DNA from 3 places in the Micromonospora sp. CPCC 205539 genome. Region 1 is predicted to be linked to each of the others. Evidence: predicted binding sites of a transcription regulator. Region 1 holds the regulator's gene; each other region holds the start of a gene.
What was found. Region 1 encodes HrcA, which represses chaperone genes, less so after heat shock. Its sites were predicted from a motif close to GGTTNGCACNCTCNNNNNGAGNGTGCNAACC; they were not measured.
Positions count from the first base shown of each region.

Region 2: groL (chaperonin GroEL) is a predicted target of HrcA. The motif match lies at 3,273-3,303, and genes of this name have one in related genera.
Region 3: groES (co-chaperone GroES) is a predicted target of HrcA. The motif match lies at 3,332-3,362, and genes of this name have one in related genera.

Region 1 covers NZ_JBAKHW010000027.1:34,321-39,041, reverse strand. The annotation lists gene V6V47_RS22540 (enoyl-CoA hydratase-related protein) at 1-434, opposite strand, end outside; gene hemW (radical SAM family heme chaperone HemW) at 454-1,677, shown strand; gene V6V47_RS22530 (DUF4870 domain-containing protein) at 1,750-2,370, opposite strand; gene hrcA (heat-inducible transcriptional repressor HrcA) at 2,569-3,591, shown strand; gene dnaJ (molecular chaperone DnaJ) at 3,667-4,721, shown strand, end outside.
Region 2 covers NZ_JBAKHW010000008.1:22,914-27,634, forward strand. The annotation lists gene V6V47_RS09605 (S8 family serine peptidase) at 1-89, shown strand, start outside; gene V6V47_RS09610 (GNAT family N-acetyltransferase) at 138-1,073, shown strand; gene V6V47_RS09615 (hypothetical protein) at 1,153-1,398, shown strand; gene groL (chaperonin GroEL) at 1,455-3,077, opposite strand; gene V6V47_RS09625 (hypothetical protein) at 3,351-4,451, opposite strand; gene V6V47_RS09630 (cold-shock protein) at 4,552-4,721, opposite strand, start outside.
Region 3 covers NZ_JBAKHW010000065.1:22,273-26,993, reverse strand. The annotation lists gene V6V47_RS31120 (molybdopterin-dependent oxidoreductase) at 1-950, opposite strand, end outside; gene groL (chaperonin GroEL) at 1,173-2,813, opposite strand; gene groES (co-chaperone GroES) at 2,884-3,198, opposite strand; gene V6V47_RS31105 (THUMP-like domain-containing protein) at 3,458-4,645, shown strand; gene ybaK (Cys-tRNA(Pro) deacylase) at 4,655-4,721, shown strand, end outside.

The DNA.
Region 1 (4,721 bases):
GAGATCACCGCGGGGATCACCCCGATCCGCACCTCGGTGAAGGCGAACGTCGCCTCCTCGGCGCAGACCGCCAGGTCGGCGGCGGCGATCAGGCCCAGCCCGCCGGCCCTTGCCGGCCCCGCGACCCGGGCCAGCACCGGCTTCGGGCACTCCCAGAGCGCGGCGAGCACGTCCCCGAGCATGCCGGCCGGCACCGTCCCGCTGGCGTACGCCGCTGCGGTCTCCTTCAGGTCGGCCCCGGAGCAGAAGACCGGCCCCGTGTGGTCGAGCACGATCACCCGGACCGCGTCGTCGGCGACCGCGTCGGCCACCCCGGCCAGCAACTGGGTCATCAGGCCGGTGGAGAGCGCGTTGCGGTTGTGTGGGCTGTCCAGGGTGAGGGTGGTCACCCCACGGGCCGTGGCGACCCGCACGAGGACGTCGGGAGAGGTCATGCCGGGCACACTAGTGGCCATGCCCGGCGTCCTTCCAGATGGTGAGACCGTCCCCGTCGACGGATCGCTGCCCGCCACCGCAACCGCCCAGGTCGGCGCGCGCGGCTTCGGCGTGTACGTGCACGTCCCGTTCTGCGCCAGCCGGTGCGGCTACTGCGACTTCAACACCTACACGGCCGCCGAACTGGGCGGCGGCGCGAGCCGCGAGGGGTACGTGGACACCGTTCTGGCCGAGCTGGCGCTCGCCGCCCGGGTGCTCGGCGACAGCCCACCGCCCCGGGTCGACACGGTCTTCGTGGGCGGTGGCACACCCACCCTGCTCCCCGCCGACGACCTGGCCCGCATCCTCGACGGCATCGACCGCACCTGGGGGCTTGCCGCCGACGCCGAGGTGACCACCGAGGCCAACCCGGAATCGGTCACCCCGGAATCGTTGAAGCTGCTGCGGGCCGCCGGCTACACCCGGATCTCGCTCGGCATGCAGTCCGCCGCCCCGGGGGTGCTGGCGATCCTCGACCGCAAGCACAGCGCCGGCCGGGCCACCGCTGCCGCACTGGAGGCGCGCGACGCCGGCTTCGAGCACGTCAACCTGGACCTGATCTACGGCACTCCGGGGGAGCGGGCGGAGGACTTCGCCGCCTCGCTGGAGCAGGTGGTGGCCGCCGGGGTGGACCACGTCAGCGCGTACGCCCTGATCGTCGAGGACGGCACCCGGCTCGCCGCTCGGATGCGTCGCGGCGAACTCCCGTACCCCAGTGACGACGTCGCCGCGGACCGCTACCTGGCCGCGGAGGCCGCCCTCGACGCGGCCGGCCTCTCCTGGTACGAGGTCTCCAACTGGGCGCGCACCGACGACGCCCGGTGCCGGCACAACCTGCTCTACTGGACCGGCGCGGACTGGTGGGGGCTCGGCCCCGGGGCGCACAGCCACGTCGGCGGGGTGCGCTGGTGGAACGTCAAACACCCCTCGGCGTACGCCCAGCGGCTCGCCGCCGGTGCGTCTCCGGGCCTGGCCCGGGAGGTGCTCACGGCCGACGAGACGCACATGGAGGATGTGATGCTCCGGCTGCGGCTCGCCACCGGGCTGCCGCTGGCCGTGCTCGACGCCACCGGCCGGGCCGGTGCCGAGCGGGCGTTGGCCGACGGCCTGCTGGCCGCTCCGGAATACGCGGCCGGCCGAGCGGTGCTCACCCTGCGCGGTCGGCTGCTCGCCGACGCCGTGGTGCGCGACCTGCTCCCCTGACCGGGCCCGGTGCCGCCACCGGCGGATCGGACGGCAGTGCACCGGGTCGGCCAGGGGAGTGGCCGACCCGGGTCACTTGATCATGTTGACCGAGAGCGGGTAGCGGTAGAGCGAGCCCTCGTTGGCCTTGATGCCAGCGATGATGCCGAAGACGGCACCGAGGATGATCGCCGCCGCGACCGGGATGAAGCCGATCACGATGCAGGCGAGGATCCAGCCGACCAGGCCGATGATCGACCAGAGGAGCTGGAAGTTGAGCGCCGCCACGGCGTGCGCCCGGACCGTCGGGGACTGGTTGCCCCGGGCCAGCAGTGCCACCAGCGGGCCGATCCAGCCGAGCACGCCGCCGCTAATGATCATCCCGGCGGCGCCACCGAAGTGCGCGACGAGCGCCCAGGTCTTGTCCTCGTTGTTGGCGAAGCCGCCACCGGGACCGCCGTAGGCGCCACCGGTCGGATATCCGCCAGCCGGGTAGCCGCCTGGCGGAGGGTAGCCGCCCGACGGCGGTTGGTCACCGGTGGGCGGCGGATAGCCACCGGCCGGGGGATAGCCGCCCGGGCCGGGTGCCCCGGACAGTGGTGCGGTGGGTGGCTCGGCCGAAGGGGCCGGAGCTGGGGGAGCTGGCGGGGAGGTCGGCTCCGGCGGATACGCGCCGGGGTCTCCCGCACCGGGAGGGCGAGGTGGTTCAGTCATGGTTGTCACGGTAAGGGCCCGTAGCAACGCCGCACCAGAGCGACACCGCCGGGTCGGCCCGGCTGAACGGACACCGGTGTCCTTGATCATCGCGTCAGCGGGTCTGCCGACGTAGACTGGCACTCGTTACAGTCGAGTGCCAGGACGGTCCGCCGGCCCACAGTGCCGGCGGCCGACGTGCGACAGGAGGTGCGGAGGATGGGTCTCGACGACCGGAAGCTCGCCGTGCTCCGCGCGATCGTCGAGGACTACGTCTCCACCCAGGAGCCGGTCGGCAGCAAGGCGCTGGTCGAACGGCACCAGCTCGGGGTCTCCCCGGCCACGGTCCGCAACGACATGGCCGTGCTCGAGGAGGAGGGCTACATCCGGCAGCCGCACACCAGTGCCGGCCGGGTGCCCACCGACCGCGGCTACCGGCTCTTCGTCGACCGGCTGTCCCGGGTCAAGCCGCTCAGCCCGGCCGAGCGCCGAGCCATCGAGCGCTTCCTGGTCGGCGCCGTCGACCTCGACGACGTGGTGCACCGCACCGTACGGCTGCTCGCCCAGTTGACCCGGCAGGTGGCCGTCGTGCAGTACCCGAGCCTGGCCCGCTCCTCGGTCCGGCATCTGGAGCTGGTGCCGATCTCCACCACCCGGCTGATGCTCGTCATGATCGCTGACACCGGGCGGGTGGAGCAGCGGCTCGTGGAGCTGCCCGGGCCGGTGCCCGCCGACGACGTCACCGACCTGCGCCGGCTGATCAACGAGAAGCTCGCCGGCGCCCGGCTGTCCGAGACGCCGCCGCTGGTGCAGGTGCTGGTCGAGGAGGCGCCCGTCACGCTGCGCCCGATGATGACCACGCTCGCCACCGTGCTCCTCGAGACGCTGGTCGAGCGGCACGAGGAGCGGATCGCGCTCGCCGGCACCGCCAACCTCACCCGGGGCGGCCTGCTCGACTTCCAGGGCTCGCTGCGGCCGATCCTCGAGGCGCTGGAGGAGGAGGTCGTGCTGCTCAAGCTCATCGGCGAGACCGAGCCGAGCACGACCCGGGTGCTGATCGGCGACGAAAACGAGTTCGACAACCTGCGCGCCGCCTCGGTGGTCAGCACCGGGTACGGCCCGGGCGCCACCATCGTGGGCGGCCTGGGGGTGCTGGGCCCCACCCGGATGGATTACCCCGGCAACATCGCCACGGTGCGCGCCGTGGCACGCTACGTGGGCGAGTTGCTGGCCCAGAACTGATCGGTCAGGGCCGATGCGGCCGGCTGCGGCCGCCGACCGGCGCAACGCGAGACGAACATGAGGACACGGAACGCAGTGGCCAGGGACTACTACGGCATTCTCGGTGTGAGCCGGGAAGCCTCCGACGATGAGATCAAGCGCGCCTACCGCAAGTTGGCGCGCCAGTTCCACCCGGACGTCAATCCGGACCCGGAGGCACAGGAGAAGTTCAAGGACATCAACGCCGCGTACGAGGTCCTCTCGGACGACCGGAAGCGGCAGATCGTCGACCTGGGCGGTGACCCGCTCGCCCCGGGTGGCGGTGGCGGTGCCGGCGGCCCGGGTGGTCCGGGTGGGGCCGGCCCGTTCGTCGGCTTCCAGGACATCATGGACGCGTTCTTCGGTGGTGCGGCGGGTGGCGCCCGCGGCCCGCGTCCCCGCACCCGTCCGGGTGCCGACGCGATCCTGCGACTCGAGCTCGACCTGCACGAGACGGCCTTCGGCGTCGAGGCGCCGATCACCGTCGACACCGCCGTGCTCTGCACCACCTGTTCCGGTGCCGGCACGGCCGCCGGCACCCACCTGGCCACCTGCGAGGCGTGCGGTGGTCGGGGCGAGGTGCAGTCGGTGCAGCGCACCTTCCTCGGCCAGGTGGTCTCCGCCCGGCCGTGCACCGTGTGCCAGGGCCACGGCACCACCATCCCGCACCCCTGCCCCACCTGCGCCGGCGACGGCCGGGTGCGCACCCGCCGTTCGCTGACCGTCAAGATCCCGGCCGGGGTCGAGGACGGCATGCGGATCCGGCTGGCCCAGCAGGGCGAGGTGGGCCCGGGCGGCGGCACCGCCGGTGACCTCTACGTGGAGATCCACGAGCGGCCGCACGACGTGTACTCCCGCAAGGGCGACGACCTGCACTGCCGGGTCACCGTTCCGATGACGGCGGCGGCGCTGGGCACCCGGCTGACCATCAAGACACTGGACAGCGAGGAGACCGTCGACGTCAAGGCCGGCACCCAGCCGGCCAGCACCCTGCGGCTGCGCGCTCGGGGCGTTCCGCACCTGCGCGGCACCGGCCGGGGTGACCTCTACGTGCACCTCGACGTGCGGACGCCCACCAAGCTCGACCCCGACCAGGAGAAGATGCTGCGCGA
Region 2 (4,721 bases), on a different contig from region 1:
ACCCGTCCGACGCCTGTGGCGGCCCGGCGAACGTCACCGGCGCCGGCCAGGTGGACGCCTACGCCGCCGTCCGGGCCGCCCGTTCCTGAGGGCGGGTCTTGCCGGGACGGGTACCCGGTGATCTATGGTCGGCGACCATGGACGCCAAGATCACCGTCACCGAGTTGACCCTCGACCTGCTGCCTGCCGTGGTGCGGCTGTGCGAGCGGGCGCTCGACCTGCCGGAGGACGCCACCGAGGCGGGGCCCGTGGTGGACGCGCTCTGGCCGCGGGCCGCCGCCAACCGGCCGGTGGTCGGGCTGGGCGCGTACCGGGGGGCGGAGCTGGTCGGCGTGCTGCTGTGCTCGGTGTCGTCGAGCGACCCGGGTCTCGGGCACGTGGACCTGGTCGCGGTGCTGCCGGAGCAGCGCCGCCAGGGAGTCGGCCGGACGTTGCTGGCGCGGGCCGAGCGGGTGCTCGCCGAGCAGGGGGCGGCCGAGGTGCTGTTGGCCGGCAACCCGCCGTACTACGCCTGGCCGGGCATCGACGTGCGCTACACGCCGGCGGTCTGCGCCGCCCTGGCGCTCGGCTACCAGCAGGACCGGACGGCCTGGAACATGACGGCTGACCTGTCGTACGACGGGTCGCCCGCGCTGCGGTCCACCGAGGCCGCGGAACAGCGCCTGGCCGACCAGGGCGTCACGGTACGTCGGGCGGAGCCGGTGGATCTGCCGGCGCTGGAGGCGTTCGCCCGTTCCACCTTCAGCGGCACCTGGGACGGCGAGCTGGCCGAATCCGTGGGCCGCTCCCCCGAGGCCGGTTGTCACCTGGCGGAGCGCGACGGCGAGCTGCTCGGCTTCGCCGCCTACGGGTCGTCCCGGCCGAGCTGGTTCGGGCCGATGGGCACCGCGCCGGCAGCCGAGGGGTCTGGCATCGGTGGGGTGTTGCTGCGTCGCTGCCTGCGTGACCAGCGGGCGACCGGGCTCGACCGGGCGCAGATCGGCTGGGTCGGGCCGGTGCCGTTCTACTCGGGCAGCGCGGGCGCCCGGATCGAGCGGGTCTTCTTCCTGTACCGGCGGACCCTTCCGGCGTAATAACGGGCAAATGGGATATTGATCCATTCGCCCGCGTGGGCCATCGACGCCCCCTACCGTTTTGGTAGAGGAGGCAGCCATGACCACCGATGACGACCAGACCGAGGACGGCCCGCCCGTCACCTGGAAACCGGTCGGCGAACTCCCCGGGCAACTGCCGTTCGACCGGCTCGACTACGGCGACGCCGAGCAGTTGGCGGAGATGACCACTGACGGCGGGGCGCTGGTCGAGGAGCCGCAGGAGATGGTGGACGCACCGATCCAGCTGATTCCGCCGTACGGCCGGGCGCAGAAGCGGCGCAACCAGCGCCCGCTACCCACCTGACGACGAACGGGGCGGACCGCGTCAGCGGCCCGCCCCGTTCTGTGTCGGAACTGGACTCAGAAGTCCATGTCCCCGCCACCCGGGCCAGCCGGGGCGGCCGGGGTCTTCTCCGGCTTGTCCGCCACGACGGCCTCGGTGGTGAGGAAGAGCGCCGCGATGGAAGCGGCGTTCTGCAGCGCCGACCGGGTCACCTTGGCCGGGTCGATGATGCCCGCGGCCAGCAGGTCGACGTACTCGCCGTTGGCGGCGTTCAGACCGTGACCCGCTTCGAGGTTACGGACCTTCTCCACCACGACGCCGCCCTCGAGGCCGGCGTTGACGGCGATCTGCCGCAGCGGGGCGTCGAGCGCGACCTTGACGATGTTCGCGCCGGTCGCCTCGTCGCCGACCAGGTCGAGCTTGTCGAAGGCGGTCTTGCCGGCCTGAACCAGCGCGACGCCACCACCCGGGACGATGCCCTCCTCGACGGCCGCCTTCGCGTTGCGAACGGCGTCCTCGATGCGGTGCTTGCGCTCCTTGAGCTCGACCTCGGTGGCCGCGCCGACCTTGATCACCGCAACGCCACCGGCCAGCTTGGCCAGCCGCTCCTGCAGCTTCTCGCGGTCGTAGTCGGAGTCGCTCTTGTCGATCTCGGCCCGGATCTGGTTGACCCGACCCTGGATCTGGTCGGCGTCGCCGGCACCATCGACGATGGTGGTCTCGTCCTTGGTCACCACGACCTTGCGGGCGCGGCCCAGCATGTCGAGGCTGACGGCGTCCAGCTTGAGGCCGACCTCCTCGCTGATGACCTGACCACCGGTGAGGATGGCGATGTCGGCGAGCATGGCCTTGCGGCGGTCACCGAAGCCCGGCGCCTTGACGGCGACGGACTTGAAGGTGCCCCGGACCTTGTTGACGACCAGGGTGGCCAGGGCCTCGCCCTCGATGTCCTCGGAGATGATCAGCAGCGGCTTGCCCGACTGCATGACCTTCTCGAGGATCGGGAGCAGGTCCTTGACCGACGAGATCTTGCTGTTGACGATCAGGAGGTAGGGGTCGTCGAAGACGGCCTCCATGCGCTCCGGGTCGGTCATGAAGTAGGCCGAGATGTAGCCCTTGTCGAAGCGCATACCCTCGGTGAGCTCCAGCTCCAGCCCGAAGGTGTTGCTCTCCTCGACGGTGATGACGCCTTCCTTGCCGACCTTGTCCATCGCCTCGGCGATGATCTCGCCGACGGTGCTGTCGCCAGCGGAGATGGAGGCGGTGGAGGCGATCTGCTCCTTGGTCTCGACGTCCTTGGCGAGCTTGGACAGCTCCTCCGAGACGCTCGCGACCGCGGCCTCGATGCCCCGCTTCAGGGCCATCGGGTTGGCGCCAGCGGCCACGTTGCGCAGGCCCTCGCGAACCAGGGCCTGGGCCAGGACAGTCGCCGTCGTCGTGCCGTCACCGGCAACGTCGTCGGTCTTCTTGGCGACCTCCTTGACCAGCTCAGCGCCGATCTTCTCGTACGGGTCCTCGAGCTCGATCTCCTTGGCGATGCTCACACCATCGTTGGTGATGGTGGGGGCACCCCACTTCTTCTCGAGCACGACGTTGCGGCCCTTGGGGCCGAGGGTCACCTTTACGGCGTCGGCGAGCTGGTTCATGCCCCGCTCGAGGCCGCGGCGCGCCTCTTCGTCGAACGCGATCATCTTGGCCATACGGCGTTGTCCTCCTGGACACTCACGGGCCACCCGAGTGTTGTGTCCCGGATGGGCCGCCTGGTGTACGCACCTTGGGACGTCGCCACCTGGCGACGACGACGTCCTTCGGCCGGGCCGGATAGCCCGCGACGACCGGCCATGTGCCACCCCGGCGTCTCCACGCCGGCGCGACCCTGGCCCCACCGTCCCGACCATTGGCACTCGCGGTATGCGAGTGCCAATGACTTGTTTAGCACTCTCCCCTGCCGAGTGCAAGCACGATGACCCCGGTCAGCCGAGTTCCGCCGCCAGCCCGGCACTGTTCACCGGCGCCTCATGGGCCCGCTGCTCGGCGTACGTGACCAGCAGACCGATCAACTGGGCGAGGTGCGCCGGCAGGGTCAGCACCGCGGTGACCCCGGTCACCACCACCACACCGACCGCGGTGCCCGGCGACGCCAGCGGGTCCGTACCGAACGGCGCGGAGCCCACCCCCTCCAGCACCGTGGGAACGATCGTGCCGACGATCACCGCCCCGGCCACCAGCGCCACCCGGCCGAGCAGCAGCCCGAGCCGGTCGTGGAACATCCGGAACGACCGGCCGATCGGGTTCTGCCGTTCGAAGAGGTAGACCGGCCCGGCCATGCTCAGCGCGAACGCCAGGTAGATGCCCGGCAGCACGCAGAAGCAGACACCCACGCCGATGATCAGACCGATCAGCAGGCTCCAGCCCCACAACCCGAGCGCCCGCCGCAGGCCGTAGCGCAGCGCCGAGCCGAGGTCGACCTGCTCGCCGACCGCCTGCCGCGTGATCACCCAACTGCCGGCGGCCCACCCGAGCGCCTGCACCAACCCCAGGAGCAGGCTGCCGCCGATCAGCACGGCGACGAGGGTCGCGACGTCGGCGACGAACGAGTCGGGCAGGTCAGCGGAGGAGTTCACCCCGGCCTCCGGCGCCCAGCCGGCCGTCGGATCCAGACCGAGCTGGATCACGGCCACCACCGCCGCCGGCAACACCTGCGTGAGCAGCATGATGGGCACCAGCAGCCGCCAACCCCGGCGCAGCGCACCCGAGCACCGCTCGAACCAGCCGCCCAGGCCGGCGCCGGGCGGAGTCACCAGGGCGTCGGTCGGATCGAACCCGTGACCCGGCGGGTACCAGCCGAGCTGCGCACCCGGATACCACGGCTGCCCGCCGTACGGACCGGACCCGGGCGGATAGCCGCCGGTGGGCGGGAACACCCACCCTTGCGGCGGCTGGCCGGGCGGACCCCACCCAGCCTGCCCGGGGTCCCAGCCGGGCGGCGGGCCGTAGCCGGGTGCGGTCGGGTCGGACGGGCCCTGCTCCCCCGGCCCGGGGGGAGGAGTGGGCGGGGGCGGCTGGTCGGTCATGAACCCTCCTCAGCATCGGCTGGAACGGCTCACGATCTTCCCGGGTACGGGACCGGACCGCTGCCCCGGCCCAGGGCGACCCGAACGGGCGGGGAAACGCTCAGGCGATGAGGCGTACGCGCTCCGCCTGTGGGCCCTTCTGGCCCTGGGCAACCTCGAACTCGACGCGCTGACCGTCGTCCAGCGCCTTGTAGCCGTCCATCTCGATCGCGGAGAAGTGGACGAACACGTCCTGCCCGCCGTCGACGGCGATGAAGCCGTAACCCTTTT
Region 3 (4,721 bases), on a different contig from region 1:
GCGTAGCTGTACGTGCGCTCGGCGCCGACCCGCCCGTGGATCCGCAGCCGCCAGGTGTCCGGATCGACCTGTGGCACGACCAGCGCGGTGTCGATGCGATAGAACCCGAAGTTCGGGGTGACATAGGGCGCGAGCTGAGTCACCGAGAGGTCCGCACCCGCCGGCAGCGTCGGCGCGGGGGCAACCGGCGCGGGCAGCCGGATCGCGTCTCGGGCGGCCGACACTCCGCGTCGCCCGGCCAGCCAGTGCCCACCGAGACCGGCCACCACGGCCGTGCCGAGCAGCACGCCCGTGCCGGTGAGGAACCGCCGCCGCGACTCGGGATCGACCACCTCGCCCGTCGCCCGCTCGACCGGACCAGCCGGCGTCGTCGGAACAGCCGGCGTCGTCGGACCAGCCGGCGTCGTCGGACCAGCCGGCGTCGTCGGACCAGCCGGCGTCGTCGGAACAGCCGGCGTCGTCGGAACAGCCGGCGAGGCAACCGACGGGGTGGGTGGGGACCACGGCCAGGGGTCGAGTTCCAGCGGACCGGCGATGAACAGCCAGAGCACCAGGGCACCGAGTCCACCGCCGACCAGCGACGGCAGCGCGTCGGCGGCATCCGCCCCGGAACGGGTCAGCGCGGCGGCCACGCCGACCACCGCGAACGCCGCGATGCCGGCCAGGCCGAGGGGTAGCCGGCGCACCGCCAGCACCCCGAGCAGCGCGGCGAACCCGCCCAGCAGCAGGGCCGTGCCGACCAGCAGTGCGATCTTGTCGGCGGTGCCGAAGAGGTCGATGGCGAGCTGCTTGAGCGACTCCGGGACGGCGTCGACGACCACCCCACCGACCGCGACCAGGGGTGCCGACCGGGGCCCGGTCAGCACCGCCACCGGCTCCGCGATCCCGATTGCGACGGCCGCGGCGGTGACGCCGGCCAGCGCGGCGTAACGCCGCGACGTCGTGCTCATCGGTCCAGTGTGCGCGATCATCCCGCCCCGCCGCCAACAACGCCGCGGGGCACATGGCCGCACGACGAGCAACGTCGGCAGACGACGCAGGCAGAACGCGGCACGACCAACAACAGCAGCAGACGACGCCGGACACACAGCCGCACGACAGACAACGTCAGCAGACGACGCGGGGCACACCGCCGTGTGACGGTGTGCCCCGGGACGGTGCTGTCTACCGGATCAGAAACCCGGGCCGTGCTGGTGGCCGTGACCGTGGCCGTGCCCACCGGCGGCGGCCGGCTCGGCCTGCTCCGGCTTCTCCACCACGAGGCTCTCGGTGGTCAGCAGCAGACCGGCGATCGAGGCGGCGTTGGTGACCGCGTTGCGGGTCACCTTCACCGGGTCGATGATGCCGGCCTTGACCAGGTCGACGTACTCGCCGGTGGCGGCGTCGAGGCCGTGGCCCCACTCCTTGCCGGCGACCTTCTGGGTCACGACGTAGCCGTCGTGACCGGCGTTCTGCGCGATCCAGCGCAGCGGCTCGACCAGCGCCTTACGCACGATCGAGACGCCGACCTTCTCCTCGCCGGTGAAGCCCAGGTCGTCGTCGAGCACCGGGAGGATCTGCACCAGGGCGGCGCCGCCGCCGGGCACGGTGCCCTCCTCGACCGCAGCCTTGGTCGCCGCGATGGCGTCCTCGATGCGGTGCTTGCGCTCCTTCATCTCGACCTCGGTCGCCGCGCCCACCTTGATCACGGCGATCCCGCCGGAGAGCTTCGCCAGCCGCTCGGCCAGCTTCTCCCGGTCCCAGTCGGAGTCGGAGGCCTCGATCTCCTTGCGGATCTGAGCCACCCGGTCGGAGACGTCGGCGCTCTGGCCGCCGCCGTCGACGATCGTGGTGTTCTCCTTGTCGACCACGACGCGCCGCGCGGTGCCGAGCACCTCGAGGCCGACCTGGTCGAGCTTGTAGCCCAGCTCCGGGGCGACCAGCTCGGCGCCCGTGGAGATCGCGATGTCCTGGAGCATCGCCTTGCGCCGGTCACCGAAGCCCGGAGCCTTGACCGCGCAGACCTTGAGGGTCTTGCGGATCGAGTTGACCACGAGGGTGGAGAGCGCCTGGCCGTCCACGTCCTCGGCGATGATCAGCAGCGGCTTGCTGTTCTGGAGGACCTTCTCCAGCAGCGGCAGCAGCTCCTCGATCGCGGAGATCTTCTGCGTGGTGATCAGGATGTACGCGTCCTCGAGGACGGACTCCTGACCCTCCAGGTCGGTGACGAAGTTCGGCGAGATGAAGCCCTTGTCGAACTGGAGACCCTCGGTCACGTCCAGCTCGGTGGTGAGGGCGGAGCCCTCCTCGACGGTGATGACACCGTCGCGGCCGACCCGCTCCATCGCCTCGGCGATCAGGTCACCGATGGTGGCGTCCTGCGCGGAGATCGTCGCCACGTTCGCGATCGACTCCTTGCCGGTGACCTCGGCGGCCCGGCCGAGCAGCGCCTCGGAGATCTTGGCGGCCGCCGCGTCGATGCCCCGCTTGAGGCCGGCCGGGTTGGTCCCGGCGGTGACGTTGCGCAGGCCCTCGCGGACCATCGCCTGCGCCAGCACGGTCGCGGTGGTGGTCCCGTCGCCGGCGACGTCGTTGGTCTTGGTCGCCACCTCCTTGACCAGCTGCGCGCCGAGGTTCTCGTAGGGATTGGTGAGCTCGATCTCCTTGGCGATGGTCACACCATCGTTGGTGATCGTCGGCGCACCGAATTTCTTGTCCAGGACGACGTTGCGCCCGCGCGGGCCGAGGGTGACCTTGACCGCGTCCGCGAGGGCGTTGACACCGTGCTCCAGCAGGTGCCGGGCGTCGTCCGAGAAGCTCAGGATCTTCGCCATGAATGTCCCTTCGAAGCGTCATTGCCCCGGCCCGGCGAGCCGGACCGGGGCAATGGCACTGATCGGTTGCTTACTTCTCGATGACCGCGAGGACGTCGCGGGCGGAGAGCACCAGGTACTCCTCGCCGGCGTACTTGACCTCGGTGCCGCCGTACTTCGAGTAGAGGACGGTGTCGCCGACCTGGACGTCAACCGGAACGCGGTTGCCGTTGTCGTCGACGCGGCCCGGGCCGACAGCGAGGACAGTGCCCTCCTGCGGCTTCTCCTTGGCGGTGTCGGGGATCACGATGCCCGACGCCGTGGTGGTCTCAGCCTCGTTCGCCTGGACCACGATGCGGTCCTCGAGCGGCTTGATCGCAACCTTGGTCGCGGTAGTCACGGGCATACCCTCCTGGGGTACTGGTTTCGTTGCTGGCCGGCGGGGCCGACCAGCGTCAATCTGCCTCATGCCACCGGGCGGGACCGTCGTCGCGGGTGCCGGTCCGCCTGGCGTGCGCACCCGGGTCGCGAGACCCGGGAGCTGGCACCCTCGGGTTGAGAGTGCTAATCGCAGGTTATTCCGTGGCTAGCACTCCGTCAAGGAGAGTGCCAGCGAGTCGCGCCCCGCCAGGCCGGATCAGTGGGTCGACCGGGAGAATGACCGGGTGGATCTCGACCAGCTGGCGACCCTGCGTACCCCCGAGGGGTCGGCCGCTCTCGCGACGGCGGCCGGGCTGGCCGGCGGCGACCCGCTGACCGCGGCGTCGGCGCTGCGGGCGACCGGGGTGCCGCCGACGCTGGCCGCGGCGGCGCTCACCCAGGCCGAGCTGCGCCACCGGGCGGTGGGCAAGTTCGGCCCGGCCGCCGCCGGGATGTTCCTCACCCGCGCCGGGCTGGAGCAGGCCACCCGCCGGGTGGTCGCCGACCGCCGCGCCGCCCGGCTCCGCGCCGCCGGCGTGCGCACCCTGGCCGACCTCGGGTGCGGCCTCGGCGCCGACGCGCTGGCCGCCGCCCGTGCCGGCATCCGGGTGTACGGGGTGGAAGCCGACCCCCTGACCGCCGCGATGGCCGCCGCCAACGCCGCAGCCGCGGGGCTGGCCGAGCTCTTCACGGTGGAGTGCGGCGACGCCACCACCTTCGACGTCTCCCGGGTCGACGGTGTGTTCTGCGATCCGGCCCGGCGGCGGGCCGGCACCGGGCGGCGGATCTTCGACCCGCGCGCCTACTCGCCACCCTGGGACTTCGTCACCGGGCTTGCCGAGCGGGTGCCGCACACGGTGGTGAAGGTGGCACCGGGACTGGACCACGCGCTCATCCCGCCCGGGGCCGAGGCGGAGTGGGTCGGCGTGGACGGCGACCTGGTCGAGGCCGCGCTCTGGTGTGGCGAGTTGGCCGAGGTGCCCCGCCGCGCCACCCTCTACCGGGCGGCGACGGACTGCCACCAGCTGACCGGCTCGGGTGCCGCCGAGGCCCCGGTGGGGGCGCCGCGCCGCTACCTGTACGACCCGGATCCGGCGGTGGTCCGCGCGCACCTCGTCGCCGAGCTGGCCGGCGAACTGGACGCCACCCTCGGTGACCCGAGCATCGCCTACCTGTACGCGGACCGCCCGACCCGCACGCCGTACGCGCGCTGCCTGGAGATCACCGACGTGCTGCCGTTCTCGCTCAAGCGGCTACGCGCGCTGCTGCGGGACCGCCGGGTGGGTCGGGTGGAGATCCTCAAGCGGGGTTCGGCGCTCACACCGGAGCAGCTCCGGCGCGACCTGCGGCTCGCCGGCGACGCGGCGGCGAGCCTGGTGCTCACCCGGGTCGCCGGGGCGCCGACCGTGCTGATCTGCCAACCGGTCGACTAGGTTGGCGGCGTGGCGGGACAGGGCACTCCGGCGACGGCACTGCTGACCAAGCGCGGGATCGCGTACCGCACCCACT